4 regions of the Marinomonas sp. genome follow, and region 2 is predicted to be linked to each of the others. Evidence: predicted binding sites of a transcription regulator. Region 2 holds the regulator's gene; each other region holds the start of a gene.
What was found. The regulator sigma-54, encoded in region 2, starts transcription at its own class of promoters, with help from an activator protein. The targets are predictions, from matches to a motif close to TGGCACNNNNNTTGCTNT.
Positions count from the first base shown of each region.

Region 1: the regulator sigma-54 is predicted to act here: its motif matches at 3,587-3,604, upstream of ACO05V_RS19935 (circularly permuted type 2 ATP-grasp protein).
Region 3: the regulator sigma-54 is predicted to act here: its motif matches at 3,143-3,160, upstream of ACO05V_RS15825 (MSMEG_0572/Sll0783 family nitrogen starvation response protein).
Region 4: the regulator sigma-54 is predicted to act here: its motif matches at 4,115-4,132, upstream of glnK (P-II family nitrogen regulator).

Region 1 is NZ_OZ245329.1:4,160,028-4,167,435, forward strand. Features, by position in the region: gene ACO05V_RS19925 (glucose/quinate/shikimate family membrane-bound PQQ-dependent dehydrogenase) at 1-2,035, opposite strand, end outside; gene ACO05V_RS19930 (FAD-dependent monooxygenase) at 2,262-3,455, opposite strand; gene ACO05V_RS19935 (circularly permuted type 2 ATP-grasp protein) at 3,787-5,241, shown strand; gene ACO05V_RS19940 (alpha-E domain-containing protein) at 5,244-6,188, shown strand; gene ACO05V_RS19945 (DUF2126 domain-containing protein) at 6,185-7,408, shown strand, end outside.
Region 2 is NZ_OZ245329.1:3,118,067-3,125,474, reverse strand. Features, by position in the region: gene ACO05V_RS14875 (YhdP family protein) at 1-785, shown strand, start outside; gene ACO05V_RS14870 (carbon-nitrogen hydrolase family protein) at 785-1,618, shown strand; gene yjgA (ribosome biogenesis factor YjgA) at 1,680-2,216, opposite strand; gene mgtE (magnesium transporter) at 2,223-3,575, opposite strand; gene ACO05V_RS14855 (HPr family phosphocarrier protein) at 3,583-3,852, opposite strand; gene ptsN (PTS IIA-like nitrogen regulatory protein PtsN) at 3,862-4,311, opposite strand; gene ACO05V_RS14845 (RNA polymerase factor sigma-54) at 4,328-5,800, opposite strand; gene lptB (LPS export ABC transporter ATP-binding protein) at 5,879-6,604, opposite strand; gene lptA (lipopolysaccharide transport periplasmic protein LptA) at 6,605-7,132, opposite strand; gene lptC (LPS export ABC transporter periplasmic protein LptC) at 7,116-7,408, opposite strand, start outside.
Region 3 is NZ_OZ245329.1:3,319,821-3,327,228, forward strand. Features, by position in the region: gene ACO05V_RS15810 (MSMEG_0567/Sll0786 family nitrogen starvation N-acetyltransferase) at 1-433, opposite strand, end outside; gene ACO05V_RS15815 (MSMEG_0568 family radical SAM protein) at 420-1,589, opposite strand; partial or broken gene ACO05V_RS15820 (Nit6803 family nitrilase) at 1,546-2,586, opposite strand; gene ACO05V_RS15825 (MSMEG_0572/Sll0783 family nitrogen starvation response protein) at 2,601-3,083, opposite strand; gene ACO05V_RS15830 (carbon-nitrogen hydrolase family protein) at 3,522-4,445, opposite strand; gene ACO05V_RS15835 (LysR substrate-binding domain-containing protein) at 4,557-5,474, shown strand; gene ACO05V_RS15840 (PLP-dependent aminotransferase family protein) at 5,561-6,961, shown strand; gene ACO05V_RS15845 (DUF2474 family protein) at 7,023-7,148, opposite strand; gene cydB (cytochrome d ubiquinol oxidase subunit II) at 7,221-7,408, opposite strand, start outside.
Region 4 is NZ_OZ245329.1:4,383,307-4,390,714, forward strand. Features, by position in the region: gene ACO05V_RS20960 (bile acid:sodium symporter family protein) at 1-583, opposite strand, end outside; gene ACO05V_RS20965 (hypothetical protein) at 737-1,516, opposite strand; gene ACO05V_RS20970 (YifB family Mg chelatase-like AAA ATPase) at 1,596-3,107, opposite strand; gene ACO05V_RS20975 (TIGR02450 family Trp-rich protein) at 3,221-3,436, shown strand; gene ACO05V_RS20980 (accessory factor UbiK family protein) at 3,456-3,695, opposite strand; gene glnK (P-II family nitrogen regulator) at 4,189-4,527, shown strand; gene ACO05V_RS20990 (ammonium transporter) at 4,567-5,832, shown strand; gene ACO05V_RS20995 (GNAT family N-acetyltransferase) at 6,010-7,408, shown strand, end outside.

The DNA of each region.
Region 1 (7,408 bases), 1.0 Mb from region 2:
TGCCGTTCTTATGTTTCCAAACAGTCTTACCTGTTTTAAGATCTGCACCCGCTACATAACCCCAAGGCGGTTGCTGACAAGGAATCCCCAGAGGCGATAAGAAAGGTTTTAATTCAACGGCAAACTCAGCCCCTTCATTAGAATTAATCCCCTGCTCCCCTTTATTGGCTACACTTAAGTCAGCCCCTTCTCTTGGTTGCAGAGTGGAAGTGAAAGCTAAATAAAGCGGCATACCAAACATTTGCTGGCGCTTAGGATCAACAGCGATACTGCCCCAGTTAAACACCCCAAAATTACCAGGGTAAACAATGGTTCCCTGCTCAGATGGTGGCGTGTATCGACCTTCATAACGCAACTGCTTAAATTGAATCCGACACATTAATTGATCCAGAGGTGTCGCGCCCCACATATCCGCTTCCGTTAACTTAGCTGGCTTAAAAGAGAACGCAGAAGTTGGTTGAGTTTTCGCAGCGTAATCACCAGGAATCGTCCCCTGTGGCGCTGGCTCCTCAGTGATAGGAAAAATAGGTTCACCTGTTTTACGATTCAACACGTAAACATCACCCTGTTTGGTCGGTACCACCAAGGCTGGCTGCTTACCCGTTGGCGTGTCTAAATCCAACAACGCGGGTTGAGCTGGCGTGTCCATATCCCATAGATCATGATGAACAAACTGCTGAACCCAAGCAACCTGACCGGTTTTCAGACTCAATGCCACCACTGAAGTCGCGTATTTTTCTTCCGCCGGAGTACGATACATACCGAGCTGATCCGGTGTACGGTTCCCCATGGGGAAATACGCCAAACCAAGCTTTTCATCCGCACTGGCAACCGACCAACTATTTGGTGAGCTTGTCGCGTAAGTTTCGTCTGGACCTATCGGTGTTGTATCTTCTGGATGACCAGAATCCCAGTTCCATTTCAACTCACCCGTTTTCACATCGTAAGCACGAATCACGCCAGATGGTGAATTCACATCATAGTTATCATTCACGGAGCCCGCGACAATGACTACTCCACCAGCCACTAATGGCGGCGATGTAGAATAGTAATAACCAGACTGTTTAAACGGCATGTTGTGCATTAAGTCCAATTCACCATTATCGGCAAAGTTAGCACAACGTGCGCCCGTTGTTGGATCTATGGCTACTAAACGCGCATCAGACGTTGGTAAAAACAATTGAGCATCACACTGCATGCTGGTTAAGCTTTCCGTCGGAGCCGACTCTTTTTGAATAGGTGGAAGCTGTGCTCCATTGGAAGGAGGTAAATAAGACACACCCCGACAGGTCTGATGTTGACGCTGACTTTCTGCCGGCACTTTCGCATCGTAAACCCATTGTTCTTCACCTGTATCCGCATCTAATGCCACAATCCAGTTGTGTGGAGTACAGACATAAAGAGCATTACCGAGCTTCAATGGCGTTGCTTCGTAAGTTGTTTCTCCCACATCTTTCGGGCCTTTTTTATCGCCAGTTTGATATTGCCAAGCGACTTGAAGCTGATCTGCATTATCCGGTGTAATTTGAGCCAATGGCGAGAATCGCTGACCTAAATTACTACGTCCGTAAGCGTTCCACTCACCCTGAGTAACATCACCAGTATCGGCATCAGGCATGCTCACTGAACGCGTTATTGTGCCTTCAACAGTTGTAGGCGACATCATAAATAGAGGTGAGATGGTGACCAAAGCCGTCGCTAACCAAACTGGAAACAACAAACGTCCGCCACTTTTACGTTTAAAGAAAGCCAACAAGAGAAGAGGAATAGCGAGTACTAAGAAAAGCCCCATTCGTGTTGCTAGAGGCCACCAACTTAAGCCTGATTCCATAATTGACCAGATTAAGGTGCCAACCAACAATAGAGCATAAATAAGATTGGCGATTTTATTACGCTTTCTTAACAACAAAGCAACGGCGATAAAAGCAACGCCTGCAACAACATAATAAAGGCTGCCATCAAGAGATAGGAGCCAGCCACCACCTAATAGCAAAGCCAAACCAATGACTAAGAACAGTACCGAGAGAACAATCATATGACACAATCCCTTCGAGTTTAAATTCGTTCATTTAATTCGTTTGTTTAATTCAGGAAATAAGAAGCAAAACGACCGCTAAACAGCCGTCAAGCAACCTATTCACCATAGATGATTACAACTCAAAGGAAAAGTGTAGAGCATAAAACAACAAAATAGACTCTTTTCTTACATATTTATAAAGCGCCCTTATATAACCTCACTAATAGCCTCCCGCTCATAGCACTCAATCCTTAGTCACATCATAACCATACACAGCATCTAACTTAGACTGGATAACATTAGGAACAAAGCGGCCAGCGGCTTGCAGCACTTTTAACTTCATCTTACCTAGAGCGCCACCATGTATGTGATATAAGCCAGCATTAGCTTTGGACATTTGCTGAACCTTAGTCGCGCGGGGTTTACGAATTTGCTCGTATTTAAACAAGGCATCACTAAGCTCAAAGCGGGACAAACACTTAGCTAAAACATATGCGTCTTCAATCGCCATCGCAGCGCCTTGCGCCATGAAAGGCAACATGGGATGACAAGCATCGCCCAACAAAACCACTCGACTTTTGTGCCACATTGGAAGCTCATCACGACCGTTTAATGCCCACAAAAACGTACTGCTCGCGGACTTTATTAATTCACTCACTTCAGGGTGCCAATCAGCAAAAGCACGTTTTAACTCGCCAACATCGCCTTCTTCACGCCATGACTCCGATTGCCAATCGCTGCGTTCTTCCACGGCAACGAAGTTTACATAATCGCCACCACGCAAATAATAGCTAACAAAATGTCGGCCCGGTCCAGCCCAAATACAGGCATCAGGTTTAACATCCACCGTCAGATCACTCACAGGAATAACGCCACGCCATGCCACTTGTCCCATAAAAATTGGGCGTTCTTGTCCTAGCATTTGCTCACGCACTTTTGAACGAATACCGTCCGCCCCGATCAGCAGATCGGCACCAACTTCACGACCATCATCGAGCAATAAATAAACTTGCTTGAGCTCAGTATTTTCACGATAACCGGTTACTACAGCATTCAATACCAATTCAACGCCTGCTTGTGCACACGCTTCAGCTAAAACCTGGTGTAAATCAGCACGATGCAAATGCCAGTAAGGTGCACCATAACGAGCCTCAGCTTGCTTGCCCAAAGAGGATTTTAGGTAGTATTCACCCGTTTTATAATCTCGAATGGCGGCATGCTGAGGAACAAAAGCGAACTGACTTAACTCATACTCCAAACCCAGTTGGCGCAATACTTTTAAAGCATTAGGACTAATTTGCAGACCGGCGCCAACCTCACCAAGACTCGTGGCTTGTTCACACACCACAACTTGAACACCTTGCTTAGCCAAAGCCAACGCAGCACACAAGCCACCAATACCTGCTCCAGCAATCACAACACGATTAACCTGTCCCACTCACCTTTCCTCTTTGTTGATGATGCTTTTGCAAGAATTAAAGCGTCATAGTAGCGAATTCCTGTCCAAATAAAACCGATCTATATCACTTAGAATGGAACAAAAAATGTGAAAATACTTTTCAAATACTATGGCTCGATCCTTGCTTTATTCTCTCAGTAGTGCGAAAACATTATGAGCAACCTAGTAAATCAAGGTAATGATATGGCTAGGTTCAAGCTTACAAACTAAAGAAGTCTCCCCAATGTGGGGCGGATGCACAAAAAAGCCCACAAAATGTGTGCAAGTTTAAGGCACCCACCTCCGGCTTGATAAAGAGAACGAGGTATACATGGAAAAACTAACCAGCCATTATCAGTCATCTGATTTTTTTGACGAGTTAATAGATGACAAAGGCGCCCCAAGATCTCCAGCAAAACAACTCTTGGGGTATTTAGACAGTCTTTCAGAAGACGAGCTAGAAAAAAGACGCCTCACCGCAGAAGCAACGATACAAGAGATGGGCATCAGCTTCACGGTCTACACAGAAGAAGGCAATATAGACAGAGCATGGCCCTTCGATATTGTCCCCAGAACCATAGAAGCCTCAGATTGGAAAATAGCTGAAGCAGGATTAAAACAACGACTCACCGCTCTTAACCTTTTCATCAACGACCTCTACCACGACCAAAACGTCATCAAAGACGGCATCATCCCAGAACACATCATCAAAGATTCCAAAAACTTTAGACCTGAATGCGTTGGCGTTTCACCAGCCTACGGCGTCTGGGCGCATATTTGTGGTACCGATTTAGTGCGAGATGAAAATGGCGACTTCTTTGTTTTAGAAGATAACCTACGCGTACCTTCTGGCGTATCTTACATGTTGGAAAACCGAGCCATAACAAAGCGAGTTCTACCTGAATTATTTGAAAACGAATCCATCTTGCCAGTCGATTCTTATACCTCGCAATTGTTTGACACCTTGGCGTCTTTATCGCCAAGAGACATAGAAAACCCAGAAATCGTAGTATTAACACCTGGCATTTATAACTCTGCCTATTTTGAACACGCTTTCTTGGCGCAACAAATGGGCGCTGAACTAGTAGAAGGCAGCGATTTATTTGTCGACAATGACGACTGCGTCTACATGAAAACCATCGATGGGCCAGAGCGTGTGGATGTTATTTATCGTCGTATTGACGATTTATTCATCGATCCAGAAGCCTTTGATCCAGAATCTGTCCTAGGCGTTGCAGGTCTAATGCGCGCATGGCGAGCAGGTAATGTTGCACTGGCAAACGCGCCAGGGGCGGGGGTTGCCGATGACAAAGTGGTTTACGCTTATGTGCCAGACATTATTCGTTATTACTTGAACGAAGAGCCGATTCTTAACAACGTCGAAACCTTCTTATGTGACGATCCAGAACAGCGCGCCTACGTTCTTGCCAACCTAGATAAATTGGTGATTAAACCAGCCAACGAATCTGGCGGTTACGGCATGTTAGTCGGTCCTCATTCAACCAAAAAAGAACAAGCACTGTTTGCCGAGTTAATCACTAAAAACCCGCGTAATTACATTGCTCAACCAACGTTGAAATTATCCACCGCACCAACGCTTATATCCAAAGGGATCTTAGAGCCTCGTCACCTAGACCTTCGTCCATTCATCTTGCAAGCGAAGGAAACCTACGTCACTACAGGCGGGCTTACCCGTGTTGCCATGAAAAAAGGTTCCTTGGTCGTTAATTCGTCACAAGGTGGTGGTAGTAAAGACACTTGGATTGTAGAAACAAAGGGGCACTAATCATGTTATCTAGAGTCGCAGAACGCTTATATTGGAGCGCACGGTATTTGGAACGCGTTGAAAACACAGCCCGCTTGGTCAGTGTTTATGACGACCTATTATTCGACCTTCCAAAAAACATCGAAGTATCTTGGTATAACTTAATCGAGATACTCAGTGGCGAAGAAATCTTCGAACAACGCTATAAAGTCAAAGACGAACGCAACGTAGTGAAATTTCTTTTGGCCGATGACACAAACTCAAGCTCCATGTTGTCATCATTAAAAATGGTCCGAGAAAATATCCGTACCACTCGTGATGCGGTTCCTAAAGAAACATGGGAACTAATAAACGAACTGGATCTATACGCACAACAGAATATAAAGCAAGGGATTAACCGTTCAGAACGACATCTTTTCTTGAATACCATTATTGAAGGCTGTCAAAAAATCATCGGCCTCTTTGCTGGCGCCATGAGGCGTGATTCTGGCTGGCACTTTCTCATTATGGGCCGCTATTTAGAACGTGCCGACATGGGAACTCGTATTCTTGATGCGGCGGTGTCTTTAATGCTGCAGTCCGAACCAGAAGCACGAATTCAACTTGGCCAAGTGACGTGGTCAAAAGTATTAAAGTCCCAAAGTGCGTATTTGGATTATCGCCGCACCGTAAGAACCTCTATAAACGGAGCAAAAGCCACGACATTCTTGATGAATGATCCTTGTTTCCCACGATCTCTAGCTTATTGCTTAGGTCAAATAGGTGAAGCGGCAACAAAATTACCACGTGCTGGTTTGATTACCGCTCAGGTAGATAAGCTTTTAGAATTTGATTACCCAATCAATAGTTCAGAAGATTTGGATAAAGACTTCCATAATCATCTCAACGATATACAGATTGCCATTATCGAAATAAATCACCAGATCACCGAAAACTGGTTTCATTTTCGGCAAGGAGACGCTGCATGACCATTAGAGTCGCAATACAGCACAAGACTACCTACGAGTTTGATCGTTTTATCAACGTGGCTCCCCATGTTTTAAGACTGCAACCGGCGGCGCACTCACGTACAAAAATTCATGCATATTCCCTCAAAGTCTTGCCTGAAACACATTTTATCAATGTACAACAAGACCCGTTTGGCAACTTCCAAACTCGCTTAGTGTTTCCTGAAAAAACCAATAAGCTAGAGTTTTACGTGGAAGTGATCGCCGATATGACGGTCATCAACCCATTCGATTTCTTCGTGGAAAGCTACGCGGAAGAATATCCATTTGCCTACGACAAAGCCCTTAAAAAAGAGCTAGATCCTTACTTACAAGTCACCGAGTCTTGCCCGTTATTGGATAAATGGCTATCAACAGTTGATCGTAAAAATACGCCAATCAATGATTTTCTCGTTGCGATTAATAGCCGCTTAGCAGCTGACATTGGTTACGGCATTCGTTTAGAGCCCGGCGTTCAAACCTGCGAAGAAACCTTAACCCTTAAAAAAGGCTCTTGCCGAGACACCTCTTGGTTATTGGTGCAGATCCTTCGTAGCCTTGGTTTAGCGGCACGCTTCGCGTCTGGTTATCTGGTTCAGTTAACGTCTGACGTGAAAGCACTCGACGGCCCATCTGGCCCAGAAGAAGATTTCACTGACTTACACGCATGGTGTGAAGTGTTTTTACCGGGTGCAGGCTGGGTTGGCTTAGATCCTACTTCAGGCCTATTCGCTGGCGAAGGTCATATTCCTCTGGCTTGTACACCAGAACCAGCTTCAGCTGCACCGATTACAGGCTTTGTTGACGAATGTGAGTGTGAGTTTAGCTACAGCAACATTGTTACTCGTATCCATGAAGATCCACGTGTGACCAAACCCTATGCCGAAGGCGAATGGGACACCATCAAAGCCTTAGGTTTTGCGGTGGACAAACAGCTTGAAGACGGCGACGTTCGTCTAACAATGGGTGGAGAACCAACGTTTGTCTCCATCGATGACATGGATTCGGAACAGTGGAACACAGGCGCATTGGGCGCAGAAAAACTCAAACTAGCCAAAGACTTGCTGATCAAAATGAAGCAAGAATTCGGTGCTAACGGCCTACTTCATTATGGCCAAGGCAAATGGTATCCGGGCGAAGAAGTACCGCGTTGGGCTCTGGGTTGTTTCTGGCGTACTGACGGCGAAGCCTTGTGGAATGAT
Region 2 (7,408 bases):
GTCCCTATGGTGATTGGGGATTAGCTATTTCTCGACAAGGGAATCTTGTTAAAATTGATCCTATATCGACAAAACTAAAAACAGGAAATTTTAAAGGAAGTTTATCTTGGTTGGATCAAGGCAATAACTCCAGAGTGGATCTATCCCTCGCTGCAAGTGGCGAAAACTTAGCAGAACTAACACATAAATTTTCCAATGAAGCGATCGTCTCCTCAAAAAAATACAATATTGATGTTGGATTGGGTTGGAAAGGACATCCCTTTTATTTTGATAGGCAGTCAGTGTCTGGACATATTGATTTCTCTGCTGAAGATGGCAATTTTAATAAAGTAGATGAATTACCTGCATTCTTAAAAGCATTGGGAATCTTTAATATTGGTGCGTTGAATCGACGTTTGTTACTAGATTTTTCTGATGTGTATGAGCCTGGATTGACATACGATGAATTTAATGGGCGGCTTTCATTGAGCCAAGGGATTTTAACTACCACTTCGCCAATTACTATCAATGCCCCTTCTGCAGAGCTTGTCGTGGCTGGAGAAGCCGACATTGTAAATGAAACTTTGAATGAAAAGCTAACGGCTACTTTTCAGTTGTCCGGAACGCTTCCTTTGGCCGGTTTGCTTTGGGGGACTCCTCAATTGGCTGGCTTGCTATACATCACCGATAAATTAATTGGTGATCAACTTTCAAAAGTCACCAGTGTTCAATATAAAGTGCAAGGTTCTTTTAATGACCCTGTTATGACCCCGATTCGTTATAAGCCATTAGAGAAAAAAGATTGATGAATTCTTTGTGTGTTGCTGCGATTCAGTTAACGAGTACTAAGAATTGGCGTGAAAATCTAGCTCAAGTTAAAGAGCTTGTTGGGTTGGCTGTAAGTGACGGCGCCAAGTTAGTGGTGTTGCCTGAGAATGTGTTTTTGTTTAATGGCAAAGGCATGAGAAGGTTGGCTGAATCAAATGATCAAGTGTTTTTGTTAAATGAAATATCTAATTTGGCTATGAAGTACTCTATTTATCTTGTTGTTGGTTCTCATCCGTCATTGTTGAGACCAAGTGGTGATGTGGTTGCTAATGGTCGTGTTAGGCAAACATGTTGGGCGGTTGGGCCGGATGGTACTTTTATTGAACGTTATGACAAAATTCATCTGTTTGATGTAACTGTTAATGATAAGGCGGCATCCTATAAAGAGTCTGACGTTATTGAGCCGGGTGAGTTGGCTTTAAAAGTTATTGATGTGGATGGTTTTAAAGTTGGTTTAAGTATTTGTTATGACTTACGTTTTCCAGAGCTCTACCGTGAGCTAACTAGATTGGGTGCTGAAGTGTTGCTGGTGCCGGCAGCGTTTACTTATGTTACAGGAAAAGCTCATTGGGACGTTCTTTTGTCTGCGCGTGCTATTGAAAATCAATGTTATGTGCTGGGAATTGGTCAGTGTGGTTGGCATAACGAAACTAGACAAACCTATGGCCACAGTGTTTTGTATGCTCCCACTGGAGAGCATTTGGCTAATTTGCAAGAAGATCCCGGGTATTTTGTTCTTACTATCACAAAGTCTGCTTTAAATGATTGTCGACAAAAAATGCCTTGTTTTTCACATCGTAGAATTACATAAAAAACCTAGCTTACATGTTTAGCTAGGTTTTTTAGATGGATAAATGTCGTCTTGTTTAACGTTATTCTTTTAAGCCGAGACGCTTTTCTTCTGCCTCGCGTAAGAAGCGGAAAAGCTTTTTGCGGTTTGTGGTGTTTCCTTCTTGAGATACTTCTTTCTGGGATTGACGAATCAGCTGTCTAAGTAACTGAATGTCTTCAACCTGAGGGTTTTCCTCTATATATTCAGATAATACTTCTTTGCTGTTTTCACCAATTAGCATGTCGCGTTTTACTTCAAGCTGATGAAATAGCTTGTTGTAAGCGGCAGAGGTTGAATCGAAAAGCGCAACACGATGTGCTATAGCTTCATGGTCCTCTGTACGCATCACCTTGCCGATGTATTGCAAGTGTCTTCTCATGGCTTCATGTTGTTTGATGCGGCCAGCTTCAACGAATGCCTCGCGTAGTGTGTCAGACATTTCCACTTTTTTAAGCTGATTTTTGCTTAGGCCTAATAGTTTTTTTCCAAGATCTTGCAGGGCTTCCATTTCACGCTTGATCTGGGTTTTGCTCTTAGGGATTTCGTCGTCGTTTTCAAATTGATCAAAGTCTGTCATGGGAACCTATATTAGAAAAATAGTAGCGAGACCTAGGAAGGATAGAAATCCAACCACATCAGTCACGGTAGTCAAAATTACACTGCCTGCTAGGGCAGGGTCGATGCCAATTTTTTTCAGTAAAATCGGCAGAAGTGTACCAGTGGCTGCTGCAAATAGCAGGTTTATTATAATAGCGCCCGCAATGATATAGGCAATCTTGATGTTGTCAAACCAAAGTGCGGTAAGGATGGCTATAACGGTTGCCCAAAGAAGGCCATTGATTAACCCAACAATGAGTTCTCTGTTTAGCAGCCAGCGAGTATTTGTCGAGCCTATTTGATTTAGTGCAATACCGCGAATGACCAGTGTGAGTACTTGTGAGCCAGCGATGCCACCCATGCTTGCTACGATTGGCATGAGTATGGCTAACGCGACAACTTGGTCTAATGTATCTTGGAATAAGCCTATGACATAAGATGCGGTAAAGGCCGTTATTAGGTTTATGCCAAGCCACACAGCGCGTCGTTTGGTGGTTTTCATGATGGGTGAAAAGGTATCTTCGTCATCATCAAGGCCGGCCATGCTTAGCATGGAGTGTTCGGCTTCATCACGGATAACATCGACAACGTCATCGATGGTGATTCGGCCAAGTAGTTTTTTTGTTTTGCTGTCGATAACAGGAGCAGACACCAAATCCATCTTTTCAAAAAGTTGGGCTACTTCGTTAGCTGGAGTGTCTGCATCAATGACAGTGAATTCTGTTTCCATAATATCGCGTACGGTGGCGCTAATATCGGATACTAGTAATTTGGTGAGTGGCAGTGTGCCTAAAAGGCGATCTGAGCGGCTGACAACGAGTAGGCTGTCTGTCATATCTGGTAGTGTTGAGTGTCTGCGTAAATAGCGAAAAACCAGATCAATAGTAATATTCGGACGTATGGTGATGGTGTCCGTGTTCATCAAGCCGCCGGCAGAATCTTCCGAGTAGCTTAGTAGTGCTTCAACTCTTGCTCTATCTTGCGTGGACATTGACGCAAGAACTTCTTTTACGATCTTTTCTGGTAGGTGTTGAAGTAAATCAGCAAGGTCATCGCTTTCAAAATGTTCGGATACGGCGATAAGTCGCTCTGTATCCATGTTTTTCATGAATTGTACGCCAATATCTTCGCTTAGGTATTGAAGTACTTCACCTTCATTTTTGGCTTCAATTAATTCCCAAAGAAGTTTACGTTCTTTGGGAGGGGACGATTCTAATAGTCGAGCAACATCTTGAGCAGGCAAAGCGCCGTTAAGTAGATAACGGATTTGCATTGTGGTACCAGATTCGAGCGATTCGGTGACCGTTTGTAGATGATTAAGGGTGTTTTGCTCTGACATAAGGCCCTTACTCGTCTTCACCAAAACGGTTATTGATTAATTCTATAACCGCCTTAATCGCATCGCTCTCGTCTTCACCATTGGTTTTAACGCGAATTTCTGTGCCTTTTCCTGCTGCAAGCATCATCATGGCCATAATGCTTTTTCCGTCAACATTACGCCCATCTTTTTCAATGGTAATATCGCAAGAGAAGCGAGAGGTGGTTTCAACTAGTTTGCCTGCAGCGCGAGCATGCAAGCCAAGTTTATTTATGATTGTGATGGACTCTTCCTGCATGCTTTTTTCCTATATTAGTGAGTCAAATATATTGAATAATTCTTCATTCGTTTGTGCAGCGCGCAATTTATCCAATGATTCGGGGGATTGAGCTAGTTCTGCTATTTGAGCTAGTGTCGCAAGGTGTTGGTCGCACTCGTGAGGCGGAACAATTAATGCAAATATTAAGTCGACTGCTCTTTTATCGATAGAATCGAAACCAATAGGGTGTTGTAGTGACATAATAACAATAGCGGTATGATTTGCGGATTCTAGGCGACAATGTGGTATGGCGATGCCATTGCCTATGCCTGTACTGCCTAGCTTCTCTCTACCGAGTAATGCGTCATATACCGCTTCGTTGTCACAATGAAGTCGGTTGGACGCGACTTCGGCAATGCTTTCGAGCACACGTTTTTTACTGACGATATCTTGTTTTGCGAGAACGAGTTCCGCTTTTAATAATGATTTCAATGACATGATAAAATGTTTTCCGTTAGATCAGTCGTTTTCGTTCATTGGAAGGAGGGATGTTCATCGCCTCTCGATATTTGGCTACAGTACGTCGAGCAACCTGTATGCCTTGGTCTGCTAAAATAGCAGCTAGTTTGTTATCACTTAACGGTTTTTTTGCTGGCTCATCAGATACAAGCTTTTTAATCATAGCTCGTATTGCTGTAGAAGAACATTCTCCACCAGAGGCAGTATTTACATGGCTTGAGAAAAAATATTTCAGCTCAAAAATACCTTTTGGTGTGTGCATGTATTTCTGTGTTGTTACCCTAGAAATGGTTGATTCATGCATGCCGACTTCTTCGGCAACATCGTGAAGAACCATGGGTTTCATAGCTTCTTCACCTAGTTCGAAGAAATCGATTTGTCGACTTACAATGCAGCTAGCGACTTTCAATAGCGTTTCGTTGCGGCTTTGCAAGCTCTTCATAAACCATTTAGCTTCTTGGAGAGAGGTCTTTATGTAAGTTGCGTCTTCGGCTGTTGCCGCGGTGCTCGCCATTGCAGAGTAGGTTTCATTTATTTTAATGGGCGGTAAAGCGTCATTGTTTAATTCAACTTGCCATACATCATGACGCTTTTTCACGGTGACATCAGGAATAACGTAATCTGTATCGTCGGCATCAATTACTGAGCCTGGGCGTGGATTGAGCTGTTGAATCAAATTGACGACTTCTTTTAATGCTTCGTCCTTTAATTTTGTTTTACGGCTTAACTGAGTAAAGTCTCGATTGCCTAATAGAGGCAGATAATGATCAATGAGATTGTAGGTGCTCTTGTATAGCGGGTGGCTCTGGAATGCTTCTAGTTGCACAAGAAGGCAGTCGCGTAGATCAATTGAGCATACGCCAACAGGATCAAAGTGTTGCAATCTGTGTTGCACAGCGATGACTTCTTCTATGTCTAAATCTTCTAGTTCAGTGCCAAGGGATTCCCAAATGTCATCGGGAGAAATGCTTAGGTAGCCATCAGGTTGAACGCATTCAATGATAGCGTAAGCGATTTCAATATCTCGATCCGACATGTGGGTTAAGTTTAGCTGCCAGATAAGGTGATCTTGGATGCTTTCTGCCGGTGCGTTGCGGCTTTCAAAGTCGCCATCACCTTCATAACTATTATGGTCACTAACTGCGGCCGCTGAGCTTTGGTAAGTGTCATCCCAGTTACTGTCTATTGATAGCTCTTCAGGAATGCTTTCTGTCCACTCTGATTCTACACGTGCTTCTTCGCTATTATCGATGTTTGTGTCTGTCGCACTTTTTGATTCTATGCTAGCGGGGATGTCACTATGTGTTTGTTCGTCGTCGTCAAGCTCAAGTAGTGGATTAGATTCAAGGAACTCATGTATTTCTTGCTTTAAATCCAACGTAGAAAGCTGAAGCAAGCGAATGGCTTGTTGCAGCTGTGGTGTCATGGTCAGTTGTTGGCCGAGCTTTAATTGTAAAGACTGCTTCATGGAGCAACTCTTTCTTCTATTTGAATGAATTGGAACGAGTTATGCATACTACTCCCTTTCTACTGCAATGATAAGGGGTTACAGGCGGAAGTCGTCGCCTAAATAGACCTTTTTTACTTGTTCATTGTTGATGACTGTATTTGCATCTCCAGATGCGATGATGTAGCCATTGCCAACAATGTAAGCTTTATCACAGATGTCTAATGTTTCTCTAACATTGTGATCGGTAATTAGAACACCTATTCCACTTTCTTGGAGGTGTTTAATAATGTGTTTTATGTCTCCGACCGAAATTGGATCTACGCCGGCAAAGGGCTCATCAAGTAGGATGAATTTAGGGTTCATCGCAACCGCTCTTGCGATTTCTACTCTACGTCTTTCTCCGCCTGATAACGCCATGCCAAGGTTAGTACGAATATGGGTGATATGAAATTCTTCTAAGAGTTCTTCAAGTCTTTCTAATTGCATTGCTTTTGTTAGTTTTTTTCGGGTTTCTAAAATGGCTAAGATATTATCTTCAACTGACATTTTACGAAAAATAGAGGCTTCTTGTGGAAGGTAGCCAATGCCTTTTTGGGCTCGGGTATGCATGACATCATTTGTGATGTCTTGCCCATCAATAAATATACCGCCAGCATCGTTCGCAACCATTCCCACTATCATATAAAAACAAGTGGTTTTACCTGCACCATTTGGGCCTAATAAGCCAACAGCCTGGCCAGACTCAACTGAAATAGACACATCTTTTACGACTTGGCGTTTCTTATAGCTTTTTGCTAAGTGTTTTGCTTCTAAAATAGCCATTTATTTTTTGGCCTCAGGCGCTGGTTTGGATTCTGGTGCTTGCGGTTGCAATGTCATGGTTACCCGCCCTGAATCTTTTTTCTCTGCACTGAAGGTTCCATCTTGGATCATATATAGAATGTAATCTGCAGTGATGGAATTTTGCATTCGACTTAAGAAGCCTTTGCCAAAAATTTCCAATTTCGATTCGCTTGTTGAGTAATGGATTTCGTTTCCTTTACTGATCACAATGTTGCCGCTCCAGTCTATTTGTTGACTGAATTTTGCAGGTGTGCCTGTTGCTTCTAAACTGCTGAATTTTCGAGTGTTGGCATCAGTCGATATTTTTAGATATTCGGCGTGGATTTCAATGGATCCTTGTTTAACAAAGACGTTACCTTTATAGATGGCCTCGCCAGAATTTTGATCGAACTGTGCTTCATCAGCTTGGACTTCTAGTGGCTTATTTATGTCATCAGGGAGTGCATAGCTATAATGAGCAAACATAGCTGATGTAACCAATACACTGAAGTTAATGAATTGTTTCATATTTTCCTCGTACAGATCCTGTCATCACGACTTCTTCTGAATTTATGAAGGTTGTAATTTTGTCAGCGGAAGTTTCTCCTTGAGAGGAGACAAGTATTGGATTCCCATAGCTGGTTAATGACTGGTCTTTGTCTAAATAATGAATGCTGTCAGCGCTTAGCTTGATGTCTTCTGATTGAAGGTATCTTTTAGTTGCCTCGGCGTCTACGGTTAATAGAATATCATTACTTCCGTCTTCAATAACCCCTTTATCTGCTTTTGCACTCCAATGTCCTG
Region 3 (7,408 bases), 200 kb from region 2:
CATGAATATCTTGATACCCTGTCGTTGCCCAATGCAGCCGCTTAAACAGCACTTCGTTCTGCTCTTGCACCGTGGCTAAAAAGGTATGACAACCTAAGGTATTGGCGCTGGACACGGCGAGGCGAATCAAACTCGCGCCCAATACGCCTTGGCGACGAAAGGTCTTTTTCACCGCCAAACGAGAGCCCCACCATAAACCGGGTTCTGGTTGGTGAATTCGCACTGTGCCGACCACTTCTTCTGGCATCCCTAAGATGGACGTGGTGACAATTAATGGCTGCGCGATCAGATCAATGTCGTCTCTATCATGTTCTTGGAACAAGCCTTGCTCTTCGCAGAACACTTCACGGCGAATGCGATTGGCTTGCTCAATTTCCCATGCATTCGTCGCCCATTTCACTTGAAATACACGACCTTGTTTAGACAGTGACATCGGCAGCTTCCTTTTCAAATCGAGACAGAGACGAGCAAGCACCACAGCGTGCGCAACCAGCTTTCACTTTGTCGGAAGTCATATGGAGATTCACCAATTCTTGCGCCAAAGGACGCAATACCGCCTCCATAAAAGACGCCGTTGGCGCAGGACGATCTTCTAACGGGGTACCAGAAATCGGCACAAAAGGCACCACGAAGGGATAAACGCCCATGGCAACCAGCTTGCGACAGGTGTCGATAATGGTTTCTTCTGTGTCACCAAGGCCTGCCAGAATATAAGTGCTCACTTGGCCTCGCCCAAACACCGCTACGGCGTCTTCAAAGGCTTGAAAATACTCATCCAAAGACACTTCCGATTTGCCCGGTGTAATAGTGTTGCGTAGCTCAGGGGTAATCACTTCTAAATGCATGCCTAACGAGTCAATGCCCGCGTCTTTCATGCGTTGATACCAAATCGGGTCTTTTGGTGGCTCACATTGACCTTGAATCGGCACATCCACCACCGCTTTGATGCCCTTGGCGCTTTCGCACATGACTTTCGCCCCGCGATCCGCGCCAGCGGGCGTGCCTGTGGTCATGACAATGTGCTTAATGCCATCCAATTCCACCGCGGCTTTTGCCACTTCCGCTAATTGTTCCGGTGTTTTATGAGCAATGGTGCGCCCTGCTCGTAGCGATTGCCCGATGGAGCAAAACTGACACGCTTTACGACGGCTTTCGTAACGAATACAGGTTTGTAATACCGTGGTAGCAAGCACATCGGTGCTGTGCAAGGTGGCGATGTGTGAATAGGGAATGCCATCTGCGGTGGTTAATTTGTAAAATTCAGGGTCTTTAGCAAAAGTCACATCCGCCAGTGGAATACTGTTCGATAACAATTGAGAGACTGGCTTATTTTGTGCCGTATCGTCTGTATTATGAATACCTTCATCTGACATCTCTTCATTCGAAAGCGTAAACGGCGATGCCCATGCGGTTTGGGTATAAATCGGCACCATTAACGTGGTGCCATCCACTGTGATCGCTTGATGATCGGATGGACCCGCGCCACCACGGCGACTCACGTGCTCCTGATCCAACGAGGTCAGACGCAAGCCTTTGGTTTGTAACTCAGTTAGGAATTGAGATGCTTTCATTTTGAGTTGTGTCGTCATGTGACTCTCCTCCATTGAATGATTCAGGTAACACTGAGGTACGAAAAGTGTCTGGCTCAGACTCGGGTAAGCCTGCAACGTATTGGGATACTTGAGCATTCATTTGTAAGCTCAAAAGCTCAGGGCGTGCGTAATGTCCAACGGAATCCATCATGCGTTTGCGCTTATCGATCAAACGGAAATCCAAATCCGCGTAGATAAAACCTTCGCCTTCAGTCATCGATGGAACAAGGTGTTTGCCCTCTGGCGAAATGATCGCGGTATTGCAGCCATTTCTTAGGGCTTTTTGCATGGCTGGATCGGGCGTGATGCTTTGAATTTGAGCCTCGGTGAGCCAGCCGGTGGAATTAATCACGAAACAACCCGACTCTAAAGCATGATGACGAATAGTGACGTCCATTTGCTCGCCAAAGATCGGCCCCACTAACGACCCAGGAAATTGCGCGCAATGAATTTGCTCGTGTTGCGCCATTAATGAATAACGAGCCAATGGGTTGTAATGCTCCCAACACGCCAACGCGCCAATTCACCCTACTGCAGAATCAACCACTTTTAGACCCGAGGCATCACCTTGCCCCCAAATCATGCGCTCATGATAAGTCGGTGTGATTTTGCGACGCTTCAGAATCAGCTCGCCGGTTTTATCGAACACCAATTGGGTGTTGTATAAGCTGCCGTTATCGCGCTCATTCACGCCGACCACGACGACCATTTGACGCTCTTTGGCTTTGTGACCAATAGCTTCTGTCGTGGCACTCGGCACAACAACGGCTTCTTGGTACAAACGAAGATGCTCAGGGCCTTGACTAACAGGTGGCAGCACAAACGAAAAATAAGGGTAATAAGGCATGAAGGTTTCAGGAAAAACGATGAGCTCTACACCGCTCTCAGCCGCTTCATCAATCATATTCAGTACTTCGCGCAGCGTACCGGCCAAACTCTCCAAATCAGGAGAGATCTGGACGGCCGCGGCGCGAACGATTGGGTAATCACTCATCGCCGCGGCTCCTATTACATTGTCCAGGTATCAATGATCAACGCATTATCACGACGATGTAGAAGTTTAAGATCCAATACATCCAATGGATTAATCGGTCTGATTCCTTCGATCAAAGAACGTTCGCCGTGGCCATAAAGCGCTTGTAGGGCAAAACGACACGCGTAAACTTTCCCGCCTTCTGCCATGAATTTTTTCAACTGATTGTTGAAGTTCATGTGGCCTGGGAACGCTTCATCACCCAAAGTAGGAAAACCACGTTGTACCCCCAAATTCACCCCAGGGCCGTAAAGTAGAATACTGGTTTCGTAGCCTTTACGAAGAAGACGAGTGGCTTGCAGCATGTTCACAAAGCCAATGGAACCTTCAAAGGCAACCGTGTGAAAAGTCACTAAGGCTTTTTCTCCGGCTTCTGCTTTCACGTCTTCAAAGACTTTTTCTTCGTAATCAACTAGGAAATCACCATCTTTGTTCAGTGTGTGTGTTACTTCTGGCATGTTTTATCTCCGATCAAGTTGTTGTGTAAGAAACCGATGTGTTCAATTTCAACTTGAGTATTGCAACCGGAGTGCCAATGATCGTATGAAAAAAAGCAATCAATATGCGATAAAGCAAAACATGATTGAAAAAATTCACGAGAAATTTTTTAAAAAATAGATAAAACAGGTTTTAACCAAGATCTAGCCTAACTTCTTCTTCGCACTATAAAGTTTCATTATGTTTAGACAATCACCAATTGAGTGCAAAAAAAAGCCATAAACAACAATCAATTCATAAAAAAGCGAAGCACTCGTAGAGGCACTTATAGAGGCCTTTGCAAAAAAGATGGCTTTTAAAAGAAGTCATAAAGACTTGGAAAGGAGAATTAGAAAGACCTGAAAAGAAAAAAAGGCAGATTCACAGAACCCACCTCTCAATGAACATTGTTGATTAGACTATTTCTGAAACACAACGCCGGACTTTGGGCGCTCGTCCACCGTAAGTTCAAAAATGTCTGGACGCGAATAATGACCACATACATCCAAGTCATAACGAGCTTTAGGAATATCCGCAAGATCAATCGACGCGCTAAGTAAACCTTCTCTATCTTGCAATGGTCCAGCAAGCACATTGCCCATAGGATCGACAATAATACTGCCTCCACGGATCAAACGGCGTTGATTATCCCAATGAGGAATATCAATACCAAGTACTTCTGGCGAAGGCTGAATCTGACACGCGCTCACCACAAAGCAGCGGCCTTCGTGACCAATATGACGCATGGTGCTTTGCCAAATATCCCGCTCATCCACCGTTGGCGCACACCAAATATCCACGCCTTTGGCATACATGGCGGCACGTAATAACGGCATATGGTTTTCCCAACAGATAGCGCCGCCCAATCGCCCTGCTTGGCTTTCTACCACAGGTAAGGTCGAACCATCACCCAGCCCCCAAATAAGACGCTCCGTTCCGGTGGGCATGAGTTTACGATGTTTCGCTTCAAGGCCATTCTCTGGGGTAAAGTACAAAGACGTACAGTAGAGCGTGCTACCACTGCGTTCAATCACACCAATAACAATCGCCGCTTTGGTTCTTACTGATAACTCAGCCAAAGCATCGGTTTCCTCACCTGGGACCGTCACAGCGTTATCGAAATAAGCGGCAAATGTCTCGCGGCCTTCATCGATTCGATAACCTAGGTAAGTACCAAAGGTTTCTCCTTTAGGATAACCACCCAGCAAGGCTTCCGGCATCACCACCAGCTTGGATTGAGAGGCAATGATTTGCTCTTCAAAAGATAAGATATGCTCTAAAGTGCGAGCTTTGCCCTCAGGATGAGAGCCAATTTGTAATGCACAGACGATAAACGCTGACATAAATACTACCTCGTTAACGATGTTTTCTTGATGAAAGTATTGGTCACAAAACCTCTATTCAGAGTAAAGTCTTTTGATAAACTCCAACATCCCAATCCATGACTAAGCATTATGAATGACATCAATATTTCATCGACTGACATGAATTTGTTAAAAGTATTTGAAGCCCTGTACATAGAAGGCAGCGCCAGTCGGGCAGCGCAGACTCTTGGCCTCACTCAATCAACGGTGAGTGCCTCTTTGCGTCGACTGAGAACACTTTATAACGATCGTTTGTTTGTAAGAGAAGGCAAGGGATTAGCTCCAACGACCACAGCACATCAGCTAAAACCACTGATTTTTGATGCTCTCGATAAAATTCGTGAAACCCTACAATTGGTTAATCACAACACCACCAACTATCAAAACCGTACCATAGTAATCGGCTTATCCGATGATTTTGAAATTGCGCTAGCCGGTAAATTGATTGAAAAATTAGCCTTAGATGCGCCGCATTTACGTCCTATTTTTCGCCAAGCCTATAGCGTCATTGTGCCGGACTTATTACAAGACAACGTTATTGATGTTGCCATCACTTCTGGCACAGGAAATAGCCGCTTTATTCGCCGCCAATTATTGGGAAAAAGCCATTACAGTTGCATTATTAACCGTCGTTACACCCAAAAACTTCCATTACTGACCTTAGAAGAATTCATTAGCTTTGATCATGTTTTGGTGTCGTCCGCGGGTTATGTAGGCATTGTCGATAATGCCCTAGCAAGAAATCATTTGAAGCGTCATATCATTGCTTCAACCACACATTTCGCTGCTTTACCCTTTTTTTTGCAACAAGAAAATCGTATCGCAACTATTCCAGCCCACGCTGCAAACGCCCTAGCACAACTAGACGATCTTACAGTTCTGCCATGTCCTCTTGAGCTAGAAAGTTACCCCGTTGAAGCGGCTTGGCGAGCAAAAGACGACCAAAGTCCGCTCATTCAAACAGTTGTGGCTTCGATCAAAACTGTGCTTGAAAGCATTTTGTCTTAACAAAGAAAGTAGTAACTACTTGCGACATTTATAAAATTGATTGCATAATAAAATACAATCAATTTATCTAACTGAAAGAGCCAACTATGTCGACATCACTTCTGGCCACTTGGAAAAAAGAACTCGATAACAAAGGCAAATATCCTGCCTACAAACGTATTGCCGAACTGATAAACGAAAACATCGAGTCAGGGAAACTGCAACCGCAAGATAAGCTGCCGCCGATGCGTGATCTTGCGGAAGCCTTAGGGATTAATTACTCAACCGCTTCTCGTGCCTATAGCGAAGCGAAAAAGCGTGGACTCATCGACACCACCACAGGCGCGGGCAGTTTTATTAAAGGCAAAGTACCCGCGGTAAAACCGAGTCTAGCGCCCTATGAAATGACCATGAATTTGGTGATCGAACCATCGATTCCAACGCTATTAGAAGAGCTAAAAGACGGTGCGTTAAGTAGCATTGCCTCGGCAGACTTATTAAGCAGTATTCGCTACCAAGATTTTGGCGGTAGCCCAGAAACCAAACAATGCTTTTTAGGATTAATAAAACGACGCGTGATGAATGCCACCTTAGATAGAGTGGTTTCTTGCCCCGGCATCCACAGTGGCTTGGTCGCTTTGGTCACTCAGTTATGCAGTAATCAGCAAATTATCTGTGTCGATAGCCTTACTTATCCGGGCATTAAAACCATTGCCGCTCAACTTGGCAAAACCCTATTTTCCCTGGAAAGAGACAGTGACGGCCCATTGGTGAATGCCTTCGAAGACGCTTGCAAAACCCACGATGTCGCCGCGCTGTACATCAACCCAACCATGCAAAATCCAACCTCAGCCAGTATTTCAAAAAGTCGTCGAGAAGCGTTAGCAGACGTCGCATTGCTCTTTAGTATTCCAATAATCGAAGACGATGCCTATGGTTTAATCAGCCATGATTCGGCTCCCACCTTTGCGACGCTTGCACCAGAATTAACTTATTACATCAATGGCTTATCTAAGTGCTTTGGCCCCGGAATGCGCACCGGTTTTATATTGTGCCCAACGCATCGTAAAGCCGAATACACAGCCGGCGCATTACGCTCCTTGAATGTGATGGAAAATCCGATTATGCATACCATTGTCTGTCGCTGGATAAACGAAGGGACGTTAGATCACATGATCCAAGCGATTAAAAGAGAAGCCAATGCGCGGCAAGTAATGATCAAAGAAACGTTAAAAATACACAGTGTGTCGATGGAAGAAAACGCCTTTCATTTTTGGATAAAACTGCCTAAACACCTAGGTTGGAATCCATCAGATTTGGCTACAAAGCTTCGTTCATTAGGGGTTAATGCGGTTTCTAGCGCGGCATTTGCCACGGACAACAATCCGCCACAAGCATTAAGAATTTGCTTTGGTGGTCCATCTTCAAGACAACATTGCCAAGAACAAATGACTATTTTATCTGAACTACTCAACCAGCCTGCGCACCTAGCCAGAGTCATGTATTAAAAAGGGAGCGCGTAGAGCGCCCCCTTTTTAAGATCTAAAGGCATTTATTTGAAACAGAACGTTATTTAGATTCCATTCCAGCCAAAGTCATACCAAAGCGTATAATCGTCGCGACCACTAAAAGTGAGCCAACGCCAAGCGCCCAAAAAATTAGTAACCATTTAAATTGATGAAGACTTTTTTTCATCGTATTTTCCTCCAAACTAACTTCAGAAAAGGCTGGCTCGCTTTAAACACCAGCCCTTTTGTTATCTACTTTCTAGTGATAACCGTCGGTATCTACCACTTTCCCACGAAACACTCGATAAGACCAAAAGGTATAAATCAAGATGACAGGCACAATAAACACCACGCCAACTAAGGTAAATTTAAGGCTAGATGTTGGTGCTGCGGCCTGATAAATCGTAATACTCGGTGGAATAATGTTTGGCCAAAGGCTGACACATA
Region 4 (7,408 bases), 1.3 Mb from region 2:
CGATGGCAAACATCGAAATATAAGGAAAAATTGGTTCTGCCTTACGGACAAATTTTGAGAAGAAAGTGTTAATCAAAACACCCGCTGCGACAGGCAATAATACGATTTTAAACAGGCTCATCAACATACCAGCGACAGGTACATCGACACTTTGACCAATCATCAAAGACACTAGGAATGGCGTTAATATCACACCCAACAAGGTAGAAATAGCCGTCATAGAAATAGACAGCGCGGTATCGCCCTTCGCTAAATAACACATCACGTTCGATGACGTACCACCAGCGACACTGCCGACTAGCAACATACCAACGGTTAATTCCGTATCAAAACCAAACGCAAAGGCAACGCCAAACGCCGCAATCGGCATGACTAAAAATTGCAACAAAACGCCCACGCCAACGGCTTTGCCGTTCTTCAACACTTGTTTGAAGTCCGCTGGACTTAAGGTCAATCCCATCGCCAACATAATGAGGGTTAATAACGGAACGATTTGAGTTTTCAATCCGACGAACAAATCCGGTTGAAAAAAGGCGATTGCTGACAACAACAAGGCCCAAACAGGAAACAGCTGGATAACCATAGACAAAACTCCACATAAGCCACTCGCCCTTGTCGCCAATAAATCAACAAACGCGGCACGCAACGACTATTTAATTATTATTAGCCCAAAAACGGGAAGAGGATTGTATCGAAATGAAAAGAGTTAAAATAGCTTTCGTACGCTTAAAGCATCTTAAAAAGAGAGCAGTACAGCCACGCCCCACTCTTCAGAATCATGCTTTATATTTGCATCAGCAACAGTAGAATCATTTTTAAGTGGAGAACCAAATACTTCCCAGTATTTATAAAAAGGTTCGATAACTATCCCACTGCCATTGGTATTCAGAAATTGACGAAAATTTAAATAGAATCGATAACCGCGACCGTCTTTTTGAGACAAGTCTACAGTTTTGTACGCCCCAGGCTCTCCTAAGCGTGTTTCGTTATTTGACAATAAAAGATTATCGAATTCAAAACGCCCGCCAACTACCCAAGCGTTATCGCCCATTAGCTGCTGAATTTCGACACCAATTGGATTGTATAAATAAGTTTGCTGGCTTTTGTAGCCAACGACAGAAGTGGAAGATATATCATTGCTAGAATCAACGGTTGAACGACGATAACCCAAACCTAAATACGGCGTGAGACGATAAGAATCATTCACATAAAAGGCTCGCCCCATCATGCTGCGCAATTCATATAATTCATCTTTTATGCCTTTTATCTCACCAGCTCCCTTATAATTCACATCGCCACTGGCATGAGACAAATCAACCAAAAGGACGGTAAAAGGAAAATAAGCAGAATATCGCGCATTAATACCAGACGTCCTTCCCCGCTGAGAAACACCGCCTGTTTCAGAATAATCAATAGAAGAAATATGCGGCCCTAATTCTAAATCGAAACCACGGGACTCAGCCAAAGAAATGGAACCAAATAACATAAGAAAAAGCATAAACAATATTCTAAACATCCATTTTTTCCTCTATATTTATTGTTAGCTTTTTATCACGAATACGAGAAATAACCTACTCCCTGACATGGCTAATTAATTAAGAAGACACCGCCATAGATAACGTCTTCTCCATTTTCCGATAACTCAACGATTCCATTAAGTGTGCTCTGGTAACGGGAGAATCGCTTAAATCTGCCAAAGTAAGCGCGACTTTTAAGACTCGATGGTAGGCACGAGCCGAGAGCTTTAACTTTTCCAACGCCTGTTGCATGAACCGCTTATCGTCATCACTTAACGCACAAATGACTTCTAACTGACGGCCACTTAGTAACGCATTTTGCACCCCTTGACGTGATCTTTGTATCGCAACGGCGCGCTCTACTCGCTCACGAACACTATCGCTGCATTCTCCTTCTTCTTGAGCGTTCACCAAGACATTAGAAGGTAGAGGCGGAACTTCTACGTGTAGATCGATACGATCCAAAAACGGCGCTGAAAGTTTTTTGAGGTATTTTTGGCTGGCGCTGGATTGGTAATAGTCCTGCCCGCCATTATAAGCTTCATTGCTGGCGTTCATCGCTGCGACCAGTTGGAAGCGAGCAGGAAAAGACATCTGCCCACGCGCACGGGAAATATGCACTTCACCGTTTTCTAAAGGCTCACGCAGTACTTCTAATACTTTGCGATCAAATTCTGGAAGTTCATCAAGGAAGAGTACACCACAATGTGCCAACGAGGCTTCACCTGGCTTAGGGATTGAACCACCTCCCACCAACGCCGCAGCAGAACAAGAGTGATGCGGTGACCGAAACGGACGTTCGGACCAATGCCAATCAAGTCCCATTTTTCGCCCTGCTACCGATTGAACAGACGCCACAGCCAGTGCTTCGGCTTCAGTCATAGCAGGCATTATGCTTGGTAAGCGTGACGCCAACATGGTTTTGCCTGTTCCTGCTGGACCAATAAATAATAGATTATGCCCACCCGCTGCGGCGACTTCTAAGGCTCTTCGAGCTTGATATTGGCCTTTTACATCGCGCATGTCTTTATGATCCAAAGGTAAAGGCTCGGTGGGTTTTGAAACACAAGCAGATAAAGCGGTTTGTTTCAAAAGATGCGCAGTGACTTGTGTTAAGTGTTTGGCAAAAACAGCATTGCCTTCCACCGATGCGGCTTCTTGCTGATTATCTTCCGGTAAAATCAGTTGACGATTCGCCTGATGACAAGCAATGGCCGATGGCAATAAACCGGGCACGCCACGAATATCACCCGACAGAGCCAACTCACCGATAAACTCTGTGTCTCGAAGATTCAAATCTCCGAGTTGCCCAGACGCAACTAATACGCTGATAGCAATGGCCAAATCATATCGGCCGCCCTCTTTGGGTAAATCTGCTGGTGCTAGGTTAATGGTGACACGTCGGGTGGGAAATTCAAAATGGCTGTTGATTATCGCGCTACGCACACGATCTTTTGCTTCTCGAACGGCCGCTTCAGGAAGCCCCACAATATTTAGAGAAGGCAGTCCGTTTGATATATGAGTCTCGACTGTTACTAGCGGGGAGGACACGCCCACACGGGCACGACTATAAATAGTGGCTAAACTCATGATCACTCCTTGATCAAATTATTTGTCTGGTACTTTATTACATGAGAAGCAATCCAGCTTGTCACTTTTTTCGTATCTGTATTTCATTCAGTTTATAAGGTTACAAAATCCCAATGCACCAAATAAACCCCAACAAACTTCTGCTGTCAAAATGGACATCTACATCACCGCAACAAAAAGAGAAGCATTTCATTGTCACAAAATTGATTCGGGATGAAGAGAACATCGTTACCGAATGTATTCTTGAAGCCGTTATCAATAAAAACCAATATCAATTAGCTTGGCAATCACTGACCTCTTCTGAAGACTGGCTTCAAGGCTGGAAATAATCAGTGCGACCTTAAAAAACTAGTCGTTCTTTTCTAGCTCATTTAAGCGCGCTTCCAATACAGCCAATTTTTCACGGTACTTGGCTAACATTGCAGCTTGCACTTCAAACTCTTCACGGGTGACCAAGTCCATTTTGTTTAATGTATTACGAGCCACTTCGTGAAGTTGTGCCTGAATCTCTTCTTTTGGCAACTTACCCAATGTTTCTGCTGCTTGTCCTAATCCGGTTCCAAGCTGCTTTATAAATTGATCAATCATGTCATTCTCTTTTTTTGCATTTACAATACTTAATAGTATAGAAGCCTAAGTAAGGTGCAAACAAGTTCTCGATTGCACATCTTTATATCAATGCCCTTTTATAAACACTCAGCCCCATTAAATCGCCTCTTTTTTGTGCATAAAATAAAACTTCGCTGGTTTTTAGCAAAGCAAATCCTCTAAATAAGGCACGCACAACCATTAAAGCTAAAGGTCTGTTTTCTAAGCAGAAGCAATAAGATAGAGACCTCATCTACCAATACACCGACTTTTAACTACTCATTTGCACCAAGTTAACGCAACAATCAACTAAGACACCCCAATATGCCGCACTAAATAAAGCCATCTGATGCTCTTTTTAATTTCGAAAAGTCGACAAAATCCTTACAAAGCCTTTGTTACAAGGGCGCGCCCATATATGGCACGCATATTGAATAAAGTTTAAGTACCTGCGATACGACAATAAAACTGACTTTTAAAGGAGACAGTGGGTATGAAGCTTATAACTGCCATCATCAAGCCATTTAAACTCGATGATGTTCGAGAAGCACTTTCTGAAATCGGCGTTCAAGGTATCACCGTAACAGAAGTGAAAGGTTTCGGACGTCAAAAAGGCCACACAGAACTATACCGCGGCGCTGAATATGTAGTGGATTTTTTACCTAAGGTAAAAATCGAACTTGCCATTGCAGACGAAATGACCGACCAAGTGGTTGAAGCCATTACTGGCGCGGCAAACACTGGCAAAATCGGCGACGGTAAGATCTTTATCGTTAACCTTGAACAAGCGGTTCGTATTCGTACCGGCGAGACTGGTGTAGAAGCAGTTTAACCACTGCTCGAATTATACAAGCCTTTAGGGGGGCGAAACATGCAAGATCAAATTTTTCACTTACAATATGCGATGGACACCTTTTATTTCTTGGTGTGTGGCGCACTGGTTATGTGGATGGCAGCTGGATTTGCCATGTTGGAAGCGGGTTTAGTACGCGCTAAAAACACCACTGAAATTCTTACCAAGAACGTGGCTTTGTTTGCCATTTCTTGCATCATGTACCTAGTTTGCGGTTACGCCATCATGTATGGTGGCGAGTGGTTCCTTACAGGTATTCAAGACGTAGATGTTGCTTCTACTCTAACGGACTTTGCTGGCCGTGAAGGTGGATTCGAAGGCGGCGCAATCTACTCTGGTGCTTCTGATTTCTTCTTCCAAGTTGTGTTCGTTGCAACAGCAATGTCTATCGTATCTGGTGCGGTTGCTGAACGAATGAAGCTTTGGTCTTTCCTTATTTTTGCGGTTGTGATGACAGGTTTCATCTATCCAATGGAAGGTAACTGGACTTGGGGCGGCGGTTCTGTATTCGGTATGTTTAGCCTTGGCGACCTAGGTTTCACTGACTTCGCAGGTTCCGGTATCGTTCACATGGCAGGTGCTTCTGCAGCACTAGCGGGTGTCTTGGTACTTGGCGCTCGTAAAGGAAAATACGGTCCTAACGGAGAAGTTCGTGCCATTCCTGGTGCTAACCTTCCACTAGCGACGCTAGGTACATTCATCCTTTGGATGGGTTGGTTCGGTTTCAATGGTGGTTCTGTACTAAAACTTGGCGATATCGCAAATGCTAACTCTGTTGCCATGGTGTTCTTGAACACCAATGCAGCAGCGGCTGGTGGCGCAATCGGCGCTCTTATCCTTGCTAGAATCTTATTCGGTAAAGCCGATCTAACCATGCTTCTAAACGGCGCATTGGCTGGTTTGGTTGCCATCACAGCTGGCCCTGATACACCGTCGGCTCTGGGTGCAACGCTTATCGGTCTTGTTGGTGGTTTGATTGTTGTTGTGTCTATCCTGACTCTAGACAAGCTTAAAATCGATGATCCAGTGGGCGCGATCTCTGTTCACGGTGTTGTGGGTCTTTGGGGCTTGCTAGCGGTGCCACTAACTAACGATGGCACGACGTTCGGCGGACAAATCGCAGGTGCTCTTACTATCTTCGTTTGGGTATTCGTTTCTAGCCTAGTGGTTTGGTTAATCATCAAAGCCATCATGGGTGTTCGAGTAAGCGAAGAAGAAGAATGCGAAGGTGTCGATCTTTCTGAATGTGGTATGGAAGCGTACCCAGAGTTCAGCAAGAATTAATAGCACTTCATAAAACCTAGACGTTTTAATATCAAAACCCTCGCTTCGGCGGGGGTTTCTTTTTATATCCCTTATTGAGTCCGCGTTATACGCCCTAATAACATATTCATAGCTTACTTACTCACACCGATACGCGTTATCATGAGCAATACATAAGACCGATTTATAGAGGCCAGCATGCAGCACGACGATTTACATTTAACCATTCGTAACCTTACCAACGACGACTACGACGAAATAAAAGTATTAATGGATAAGGTCTATCACGATATTGGTGGCTCATGGCCGGAACATACCATTCACAAGCTAATCAAAGATTTTCCTGAAGGACAAATCTGCCTAGAAGATCACGGCAAAATTGTCGGTTTAGCCTTGTCTGTTCAGGTCAGCTATCAGCGTTTTAGTAACCCACATACTTATGATGATCTTATTGATCAAAAAGAAAATATTTTAAACGATGCTCGTGGCGATGCTATGTATGGCCTAGATGTGTTGATCTCGCCAGAATATCGCGGCTACCGACTTGGCCGTCGTTTATACGAAGCAAGAAAAGAACTGTGTCGTCAACATAATCTACGTGCCATTTTGGCTGGTGGGCGCATTCCAAATTATCACGAACATGCTCACGAAATGAATGCAGCGGAATACTTAGAAGCGGTACGTGAACGTAAAATTTACGACCCCATTCTGACTTTCCAATTGTCTAACGATTTCCAAGTGACTCGTTTGCTAAAACGCTACATGCCTGAAGATGAAAAATCTCAAGGCTACGCAACCTTGTTGGAATGGAAAAATATCTTCTTCGAACCCGATACTAACGTGATTCGCTCACGTAAAACCCAAGTTCGTATCGGTGCGATTCAGTGGCAAATGCGTGAAGTAGAAAGCGTTGACGAGTTACTAAAGCAAGTCGAATACTTTATCGATGCGGTATCCGATTATAAAAGTGACTTTGTTTTATTCCCTGAATTTTTCAATGCACCATTGATCGGACTAAGCCCTGACCAAAGCAACCAAACCGAGGCTATCCGCTTCTTGGCCAGCTTCACTGAACGCTTTATCAATGAAATGTCGCAGTTTGCGGTCAGCTATAACATCAACGTCATCACCGGCTCCATGCCAGTAATCGAAGACGAGACTGTTTATAACGTTAGTTACCTATGTCGTCGTGATGGCACAGTGGAAGAGCAAAAGAAAATCCACATCACACCTCATGAGCGTCGCGATTGGGTGATTGAAGGTGGTAACGAATTACGTGTTTTCAATACCGATGCTGGCCGAGTGGGCATCTTGATTTGTTACGATGTGGAATTCCCTGAATTGGGTCGTCTACTCGCGGAACAAGATATGGATATTTTGTTTGTGCCATTCTGGACAGACACCAAAAACGGTTACCTGCGCGTACGTCGTTGTGCTCAAGCACGCGCCATTGAAAACGAATGTTATGTGGTTATTTGTGGTAGCTGTGGCAACCTTCCACAGGTAGAAAACCTAGACATTCAGTATGCACAAAGCTCTGTATTTTCGCCTTCTGATTTCTCTTATCCACATGATGCGGTTATGGCAGAAACCACGC